DNA from 2 places in the Streptomyces sp. NPDC030021 genome. Region 1 is predicted to be linked to the other one. Evidence: riboswitches for the same ligand, from Rfam matches in the RefSeq annotation. Region 1 holds a riboswitch; the other holds the start of a gene.
What was found. Region 1 has a riboswitch for ZMP and ZTP ahead of ACZ4YL_RS01495 (bifunctional 5,10-methylenetetrahydrofolate dehydrogenase/5,10-methenyltetrahydrofolate cyclohydrolase). Riboswitches for the same ligand answer to the same signal wherever they lie in the genome.
Positions count from the first base shown of each region.

Region 2: it holds a riboswitch for ZMP and ZTP, as region 1 does, so the genes downstream of both, ACZ4YL_RS17730 (serine hydroxymethyltransferase) here and ACZ4YL_RS01495 (bifunctional 5,10-methylenetetrahydrofolate dehydrogenase/5,10-methenyltetrahydrofolate cyclohydrolase) in region 1, are expected to answer to the same signal.

Region 1 covers NZ_JBVIAH010000001.1:341,916-346,667, reverse strand. The annotation lists gene ACZ4YL_RS01510 (vWA domain-containing protein) at 1-140, shown strand, start outside; gene ACZ4YL_RS01505 (RNA polymerase sigma factor) at 216-1,799, opposite strand; gene ACZ4YL_RS01500 (class I SAM-dependent methyltransferase) at 2,015-2,776, opposite strand; ZMP/ZTP riboswitch at 2,834-2,936, shown strand; gene ACZ4YL_RS01495 (bifunctional 5,10-methylenetetrahydrofolate dehydrogenase/5,10-methenyltetrahydrofolate cyclohydrolase) at 3,021-3,866, shown strand; gene ACZ4YL_RS01490 (MAB_1171c family putative transporter) at 3,974-4,752, opposite strand, start outside.
Region 2 covers NZ_JBVIAH010000008.1:106,262-111,013, forward strand. The annotation lists gene ACZ4YL_RS17720 (2'-5' RNA ligase family protein) at 168-791, opposite strand; gene trpS (tryptophan--tRNA ligase) at 889-1,902, opposite strand; gene ACZ4YL_RS17730 (serine hydroxymethyltransferase) at 2,120-3,388, opposite strand; ZMP/ZTP riboswitch at 3,423-3,513, opposite strand; gene rocD (ornithine--oxo-acid transaminase) at 3,645-4,752, shown strand, end outside.

The DNA.
Region 1 (4,752 bases):
TCCCGCCCGGCGCCCCGGTCCTGGTGATCACGGACGGCTGGTGCGACACGCTGCGCATCCGGCGCGAACACGCCTACCTGATCCCCCAGGGGGCCTCCCTGTCGTTCACCCCACGGGGACCCGTCTTCCGCCTGGCCTGACCTGCCCTCGGGCAGGATGCAGAACGCCCCCGACCCGCGGGTCCGCAGGTCAGGGGCATGCTGGAGGAGATCGGCTCAGTCGAGGTAGTCGCGCAGCACCTGTGAACGCGACGGGTGGCGCAGCTTCGACATGGTCTTGGACTCGATCTGGCGGATGCGCTCACGGGTGACCCCGTACACGCGGCCGATCTCGTCCAGCGTCTTCGGCTGGCCGTCGTTGAGGCCGTAGCGCATGGAGACCACGCCCGCCTCGCGCTCCGAGAGCGTGCCCAGGATGGACTGGAGCTGCTCCTGGAGGAAGGTGAAGGAGACCGCGTCCGCCGGGACGACCGCCTCGGAGTCCTCGATGAGGTCACCGAACTCGCTGTCGCCCTCCTCACCCAGGGGGGTGTGCAGGGAGATCGGCTCGCGGCCGTACTTCTGGACCTCGATGACCTTCTCGGGGGTCATGTCGAGTTCCTTGCCCAGCTCCTCCGGGGTGGGCTCACGGCCCAGGTCCTGGAGCATCTGGCGCTGCACGCGGGCGAGCTTGTTGATGATCTCGACCATGTGCACGGGGATGCGGATGGTGCGCGACTGGTCGGCCATGGCACGCGTGATCGCCTGCCGGATCCACCAGGTCGCATACGTGGAGAACTTGAAGCCCTTGGTGTAGTCGAACTTCTCGACCGCGCGGATCAGGCCGACGTTGCCCTCCTGGATCAGGTCCAGGAAGAGCATGCCGCGACCGGTGTAGCGCTTGGCGAGGGAGACCACGAGGCGGAGGTTGGCCTCCAGCAGGTGGTTCTTCGCGCGGCGGCCGTCCTCGACCAGGATCTCCAGCTCGCGCTTGAAGGCGGGCTTGTGGTCCTCCTCCTCTTCGAGCTTGTACTCGGAGAACAGACCCGCCTCGATGCGCTTGGCGAGCTCCACCTCCTGCTCGGCGTTGAGGAGCGGCACCTTGCCGATGAGCTTGAGGTAGTCCTTGACGGGGTCGGCGGTGGCACCGGCCACCATGACCGTCTGCGCCGGGGCGTCGTCCTCGTCGTCGTCGGACAGGACGAAGCCCTGGGTGCCGCCGGCCTTGGGCGCCTCGTCCTCGGCCTCGTCGGCGAGGTCCTCGGCAGCCCAGTCCTCGCCCTCGGCGACGGGGGTCTCGCCCTCGTCGGCGTCCTTGGCGCTGGTCTTCTTCGCCGCGGTCTTCTTCACGGCGGTCTTCTTCACGGCGGTCTTCTTGACCGTGCGCTTCTTCGGCTCGGCGGCGGCCTCGGCCGACGCCTCGTCCCCGGTGGCTGCGGCCGACGAAGCGGATATCGCCGTGGCGGTGGTGGTGACGGCCGTCGCCGCGGTCTTACGGGCGCCGATGGGGCGCGGCGCCGCGGTGGCCTTCTTGGCCACGGTGCGGGCCGGGGCGGCGGCAGCCTTGCGGGGCTTCTTGGCGGCAGCCTTGGTGGCGGGGGCCGCGCTGACGTGGAGGGCGACACCCTCCTCGTCCAGGACCTGGTTCAGGCTGCGCAGGACCCGCTTCCACTGGTCCACCGGGATGCGGCCGGCCTCGAAGGCCTGGCGCACGTCGTCACCGTTGATGTGGCCCTGCTCGCGGCCGCGCTCGACGAGCGCGACAAGGGCCTCGGATTCGGCGATCTCCGGAGGGAACGTACGGGACGGGCTGAGCGACACAAGGAGCCTCTCGTTGCGAACAGATTAAGGGTGGGCGGGACATCATCGCGCGAACTCGGGAAACAGACCCGAGGGGGGTCTGTATTCCGGGCCGCGCGAGGACACCTGTCGGTTCATCGCATGCCCGAGTCGATTCGTTACGCGCTGAATTGAGTGACCTGCGCCACGCTGTGGCCACGCAACCCGATCCGGCGCAGATCCGTCCGCCCTTCAGATCAGCCCGTTTTACGGGCCTCGATGAGGAAGCGGGCGGTGTGAGCGATGAACGGACCTTCGCGTTCGATCCGTTCGTGGAGCTCACGCAACCGGTCCCGGTACTGCCCGACCGTGAAGCCGGGCACCATCCAGATCACCTTCCGTAGAAAGTAGATCACGGCTCCGATGTCGTGGAACTCCGTGCGCAGACGTTCGGAGCGCAGATCGAGGACTTCGAGGCCGGCCGCGGCGGCGTCGGCGACCGCGTCGTCGGGGTGCCGGGCGCGCCGGACCTCCTCCGGCTGCGGGCCGAGGAAGTACTCGACGAGCTCGAAGACGCTCGCCGGACCGACCTGCTGCGAGAGGTAGCTGCCGCCCGGCGTCAGGACCCGCGCGATCTCCTCCCACCAGATGGTCACCGGATGCCGGCTGGTCACCAGCTCGAAGGCCGCGTCGCCGAAGGGCAGCGGCGGCTCGTCGGCGTCGGCGACCACCACCGCGCCCAGCGGGTGCAGCAGCCGCGTCGCCTTCTCGATGTTGGGCGGCCAGGACTCGGTCGCCGCCGTCAGCGGCGGCAGCGGAGCGCACCCGGCCAGGACCTCACCGCCACCGGTCTGGATGTCCAGCGCGGACCGGACCTGGGCCAGGCGCTCGGCCATCAGCCGCTGGTACCCCCAGGAGGGGCGCTGCTCGGTGGCCCGGCCGTCGAGCCAGGAGAAGTCCCAGCCGTCCACCGAGACGGACTCGGCCTCGGCGACAAGATGGTCGAAAGTACGCGTCATGTATTGATCGTCCCAGGTCGGACGCCCGACAACCACCGGATATGTCGACTACAGTGGTCGGCGGGCCGTGACTGGCGTTCGGGTGGATCACCACCGGGGAGCGGCCCGGCGTACCTGTGGACCTCCGGTACGTCGGCTGCCGCGCGCCTGGGCGAACCGCGATCCGCAGCGACGTTCAGGAGACCCCGTGACGACTGCCCAGACTGCCACTGCCCCCGCCTCTGCCGCCGGCTCCGCCCAGCTGATGGACGGCACGGCCCTCGCCCGCCGCATCTCGGAGCAGACCGCCGCCTACGCGGCGAAGATCACCGAGCGCACCGGCACCGCGCCCTGCCTCGCGACCGTGCTGGTCGGCGAGGACCCGGCCTCCGTGACCTACGTCCGCATGAAGCAGAACCGCTGCGCCAAGGCGGGGATCACCTCCCGCCACGTCGAGCTGCCGGCCGGGACCACCACCGAGGAGCTGGTGGCCACCCTCACCGCGCTGTCCGAGGACCCGGAGATCAGCGGCATCCTGCTCCAGCACCCCGTCCCGCACCACATCGACGAGCGCGCCGCCTTCGAGGCCATCGCCCCGGGCAAGGACGTCGACGGGGTCACCATGCACTCCTTCGCCGCCATGGGCTTCGGGCTGCCGGGCTTCGTCTCCTGCACCCCCGGCGGCATCATGCGCCTGCTCGCCGCCTACGACGTGGACCTGACCGGCAAGCACGCCGTCGTCGTCGGCCGCAGCGCGATCCTGGGCAAGCCGGCCGGGATGCTGCTGCTGGAGCAGAACGCCACCGTCACCTACTGCCACTCGCGCACCCAGGACCTGCCCTCCATCGTGCGCCAGGCGGACGTGCTGGTCGCCGCCGTCGGCAAGGCCGAGTTCATCCGGGGCGAGGACATCAAGCCGGGCGCGGTGGTCCTGGACGCCGGTTACAACGAGGGCAACGTCGGCGACGTGCACTTCGAGTCGGCCGCCGCCCGGGCCTCGCTGATCACTCCGGTGCCGGGCGGTGTCGGCCCGATGACCATCGCCGTACTGCTGGAGCAGACCGTGCAGGCGGCCGCCGCGCAGGCCGGGCTGGACCTCGCGGAGCTCTGATCCCACCGCGCGGATCCCGCGTACGACGCACGCCCGCGCTCACACGCGCACGCACGCACGCCCCGGCCCTCGGTCCGGGGCGTCGCGTTTCCCCGGGGCTGTGCGCCTCACACGCCGACCGGGTCGGGGTTCAGGTCCGGCGTGCCGGCGGTGTCCGCGTCACGGGCCGCGGCGACGATGTCGGAGGTACGGAACGCGTCGGCCAGGGCGGTCAGGGGCCGCCGGCCCAGACGGTAGGGCTCCGGGATCGCGGCCGGCCCCGGCACGGATCCGCGCGCGGCGGCGGCCTTGCGGTGGCAGGCGGCCGCCAGGACGGCCGCGTCCGCGAGCGTGGCGGCCCGCGCCTCGCCCATGCCCCGGCCCCGGGCCTCCTCGTACGCGGCGCTGCGCACCCGGGGGTCGAACCAGCCGGCCAGTGCCAGGATGCCGTCGTCGATGACCGACTCGCGGTGGATGAGCCGGATCCCCACCGGGGACCACCAGGCCAGCGGGACGGTCCGTCCCTGGGTCGCGGCGAATCCGCGCAGGGCCTTCCACAGCGGGCGCAGCCGCCGGTACTGGCCGAGGGCCACCCATGTCGCCGACCCGCCGACCAGCGGCACGACGAACCCGGCACCGAGCAGCAGCCCGGCGGCCCCGGCCAGTGGCGGCGCCACGTCCGTGGACAGGAACACCAGGTCGTGGCCGGTCCAGCGGGCGACCACCGAGGCCCACTTGGCGGCCAGGTAGGCCAGGTCCATCAGCCCGGCGACCACGATCAGGGCCAGCCCGGTGCGCAGCGGGCGCTGCGCGCGGTCCGCGCGCGTCAGCCACTTGCCGCACAGCCAGGTCAGCGCCGAGGTGCCCATGGTGTGCGCCACGAGGAAGCAGACGATCATCTCGCGGA
Region 2 (4,752 bases), on a different contig from region 1:
GATTGTCGCTTCTGGCGGCTACGGTCGTCGATTGTGACTTTTCCCGAAACGCGCCCTGCGGGTCGCCCGTTCCACACCCTGGTCCTGCGAAGGCTGAGATTCCGTGCCCGGCGCATCGCCCGGCTCCCCCTGGCCCTGCGCCTGCCCCGGGCCCCGCGCCCGGCCCGTCAGGACGGCGCTGCGGTCGCCCCGGCGGTCCCGGCCGTGTCTGCCGCCCCGGCGGCCTGGCCGGCGGGTGAGCCCGCCTGCGCCGGGACGCAGTTCGGCCCGCTCCCGAACGGGTACTCGCGCAGCTTGCGCCAGACCCCGTCCGAGCCCTGCTCGTAGAGCGCGAAGCCGTCGCAGATCCACTCGGCGGCGTACTCGGCGAGGGTGGTGAACGCCAGGTCCATCGCCTCCTCGGAGATCCCGTGGGCGACCGTGACGTGCGGGTGGTACGGGAACGCCAGGTCCCGGTCGAGCGGCCCCTGGGGGTCGCGGACCTCGCTCTGGAGGCGGGTGCAGCCCGCCGCCCCTTCGGCGATCTTGACGAAGACGACCGGCGAGAGGGGGCGGAAGGTTCCCGTGCCGGCCAGCCGCATCCGAAAGGCCCGGTAGGCGGCCGCGACCTCGACCAGGTGGGCCCTGATCGCGGGGAGCCGGTCCGCCTCCACCTCGGTGGGCGGGACGAGGGTGACGTGCGTGGGGATGCCGTGCGCGGCAGCGTCCCCGAAGCCCGCGCGCAGCTCCTGGAGCTGGCTGCCGTACGGCTCCGGGACCGCGATCGAAACGCCGAGCGTTACGGTCCCCACGTATCTCTCCTCCGCTTGTCGCTGTGGACTGCTGCCGCCCCAGTGTGGCGGCAGCACCCCCATTCGTGCCAGGGCTCTCTGTCCGTAGTTGCGTTCGTCAGTGCTTGGCGGGCAGCAGACCGAGGCGGTCGTAGGCCTGCGCGAGGGTCTCGGCGGCGACCGCACGGGCCTTCTCCGCGCCCTTGGCCAGGAGGGAGTCCAGCGTCTCCGGGTCGTCCAGGTACTCCTGGGTCCGCTTCTTGAACGGTGTGACGAAATCGACCATCACGCCGGCCAGGTCGGTCTTCAGCGCGCCGTAGCCCTTGCCCTCGTACCTGGCCTCCAGCTCGGTGATCGTCTCGCCCGTGAGGGTGGAGTAGATCGTGAGCAGGTTGCTGACGCCGGGCTTCTTCTCGGAGTCGAAGCGGATCTCGGCCTCGGTGTCGGTGACCGCGCTCTTGATCTTCTTCTCGGTGACCTTGGGCTCGTCGAGGAGGTTGATCAGGCCCTTGGGGGACGACGCGGACTTCGACATCTTGATCGCCGGGTCCTGGAGGTCGTAGATCTTCGCGACCTCCTTGACGATGTGCGCGGCGGGGAGGGTGAAGGTCCGGCCGTAGCGCTGGTTGAAGCGCTCCGCCAGGTCACGGGTCAGCTCGATGTGCTGGCGCTGGTCCTCGCCGACGGGGACCGCGTTCGCCTGGTACAGCAGGATGTCGGCGACCTGCAGGATCGGGTACGTGAACAGGCCGACGCTGGCGCTGTTGACGCCGCCCTTGGCGGACTTGTCCTTGAACTGGGTCATCCGGCTGGCCTCGCCGAAGCCGGTGATGCAGTTCATGACCCAGCCGAGCTGCGCGTGCTCGGGCACGTGGCTCTGGACGAAGAGCGTGCAGCGCTCGGGGTCCAGGCCGGCGGCCAGCAGCTGGGCGGCGGAGAGGCGGGTGTTCGCGCGCAGATCCTTCGGATCCTGCGGCATGGTGATCGCGTGCAGGTCGACCACCATGTAGAAGGCGTCGTGCGTCTCCTGCAGGGCGACGTACTGGCGGATGGCTCCGAGGTAGTTCCCGAGGTGGAACGAACCGGAGGTGGGCTGGATGCCGGAGAGCGCGCGAGGACGATCAGAAGCCATGGCTTCATTCTCTCAGGTGCGGGGGCGGGCCCGTGCCCGCCGGCGGCCGGATCCTTCCGGGTCGCGCCGGGTCCGGCCGCCCCGCGCCGGGGTACCCGGCGGTTGCGGATCGTCCGGATCCCGCCCCGGCCGAGCGACCGATTTCCGTCCCGGGACGGGCCGGGCCAACACCGCTGCGCGGGGGTCTGGGGCAGAGCCCCGGCAGCGGTGCCGCAGGTCAGGACAGCGGGAGGCCCGGGGCCGGGAACGCGGCCATCAGGTCCGTGACCTCCGCGCGGATCACGGCGAGCGCCTGCTCGTCCCCCTTCGCGGCGGCGTCGACCGCGCGCGAGATCCAGTCGGCCACCAGCGGCATGTGCTCGGTCGACAGGCCCCGCGAGGTCAGCGACGGCGTGCCGATGCGGATGCCCGAGGGATCGAACGGCTTGCGCGGGTCGAACGGCACCGTGTTGTAGTTCACGACGATGCCCGCCCGGTCCAGGGCCTTGGCCGCGATCTTGCCCGGCACGTCCTTGCCCGTCAGGTCGATCAGGATCAGGTGGTTGTCCGTACCGCCCGAGACCAGGTCGAAGCCCTTCTGCAGCAGCGCCGCGGCCAGCGCCTTGGCATTGGCGACGACCGCGTGGGCGTACGAGACGAAGGACGGCTGCGCGGCCTCGTGCAGCGCCACCGCGATACCGGCCGTCGTCTGGTTGTGCGGGCCGCCCTGCAGGCCCGGGAAGACCGCCTTGTCGATGGCCTTCGCGTGCTCCTCCCGGCACATCAGCATCGCGCCCCGCGGACCGCGCAGCGTCTTGTGCGTGGTGGTGGAGATGACGTCGACGTGGTCCGCCGGGGACGGGTGTGCGCCGCCCGCGATCAGGCCCGCGATGTGGGCGACGTCGGCGACCAGGATCGAGCCCGCCTCCCGCGCGATCTCCGCGAAGGCGGCGAAGTCGATGGTCCTCGGCAGGGCGGTGCCGCCGCAGAAGATCAGCTTGGGCCGCTCGGCGAGGGCCAGCTCGCGCACCGCGTCGTAGTCGATGAGCCCGGTGTCGGCGCGGACGCCGTACTGCACGCCCCGGAACCAGGAGCCGGTCGCCGAGACGCCCCAGCCGTGCGTCAGGTGCCCGCCCATCGGCAGGGCCATGCCCATCACGGTGTCGCCCGGCTTCGCGAAGGCCAGGTACACGGCCAGGTTGGCCGGCGAGCCGGAGTACGGCTGGACATTGGCGTGGTCCACGCCGAACAGGCCCTTGGCCCGCTCGATCGCCAGCGCCTCGACGCGGTCGATGTTCTGCTGGCCCTCGTAGTAGCGGCGGCCGGGGTAGCCCTCGCTGTACTTGTTCTGCAGCACGGTGCCGGAGGCTTCGAGGACGGCCGCGGACACGTAGTTCTCACTGGGGATCAGGCGCAGGGTCTGCGCCTGCAGCACTTCCTCCGCCGCGACGAAGGACGCCAGCTCGGGGTCGGTGGCGAAAAGGGCGGGATGGCGGCTCGCGGACATGGCGGGCTCCTCCGGGGTCGATGTGATCGGTACCCCGCGAGGCCCAGGCGAGCGGCCCTGTATGCGGTCGAGCGCGCACGACTCCCCCGGAGTTGGTTCTCCGTACGCCAGTCGCCGTGCGTACCGGACACCTTAGCGGGCGCGCCGGGAGAGAGGTTTCTGCGTCCGCGATACGAGCGACGATAAGAAGGTGACGCCACCCTCGTCACCGCTTCACCCGGCGCTCCACCCCGCCGGACGGACGATCGGAGACCCCGTGTCGACAACTGCTGATGCCATCCGCTCCGCAGACGCGCACAGCGCGCACAACTACCATCCGCTGCCCCTGGTCGTCGCGTCCGCGGAAGGCGCGTGGATGACCGATGTCGAGGGCCGCAGATACCTCGACATGCTCGCCGGGTACTCGGCCCTCAACTTCGGGCACGGCAACCGCCGTCTGATCGACGCCGCCCGCGCCCAGCTGGAACGGGTCACGCTCACCTCGCGCGCGTTCCACCACGACCGCTTCGCCGACTTCTGCACCGAGCTCGCCGCGCTGTGCGGCAAGGAGATGGTGCTCCCCATGAACACGGGGGCGGAGGCCGTGGAGACGGCGGTGAAGACCGCCCGCAAGTGGGGCTACGAGGTCAAGGGCGTCCCGGACGGGCACGCCAAGATCGTGGTCGCCGCCGACAACTTCCACGGGCGCACCACGACCATCGTCTCCTTCTCCACGGACCACGACGCCCGCGACCACTTCGGCCCGTACACGCCGGGCTTCGAGATCGTTCCGTACGGGGACCTCACCGCGCTGTCCCACGCCGTCACCGAGAACACCGTGGCCGTGCTGCTGGAGCCGATCCAGGGCGAGGCGGGGGTGCTGGTGCCGCCCGCCGGGTACCTGAGCGGCGTACGGGAGCTGACCCGCGAACGGAACGTCCTCTTCATGGCGGACGAGATCCAGTCCGGGCTGGGACGGACCGGCCGGACCTTCGCGTGCGAGCACGAGGGGGTCGTCCCGGACGTCTACATCCTCGGCAAGGCGCTCGGCGGCGGCGTGGTGCCGGTGTCGGCCGTGGTCGCCGACCGGGACGTGCTCGGGGTGTTCCGTCCCGGCCAGCACGGGTCCACCTTCGGCGGGAACCCGCTCGCGTGCGCGGTCGCGCTGGAGGTCATCGCGATGCTCCGGACCGGCGAGTTCCAGGGCCGCGCCACCGAGCTGGGCGAGCACCTGCACCGGGAGCTGAACCTGCTGGTCGGCGGGGGCGCGGTGACCGCCGTACGCGGCCGCGGGCTGTGGGCGGGCGTCGACATCGACCCGTCGCGGGGCACCGGCCGGGAGATCTCCGAGAAGCTGATGGAGCTCGGGGTGCTGGTGAAGGACA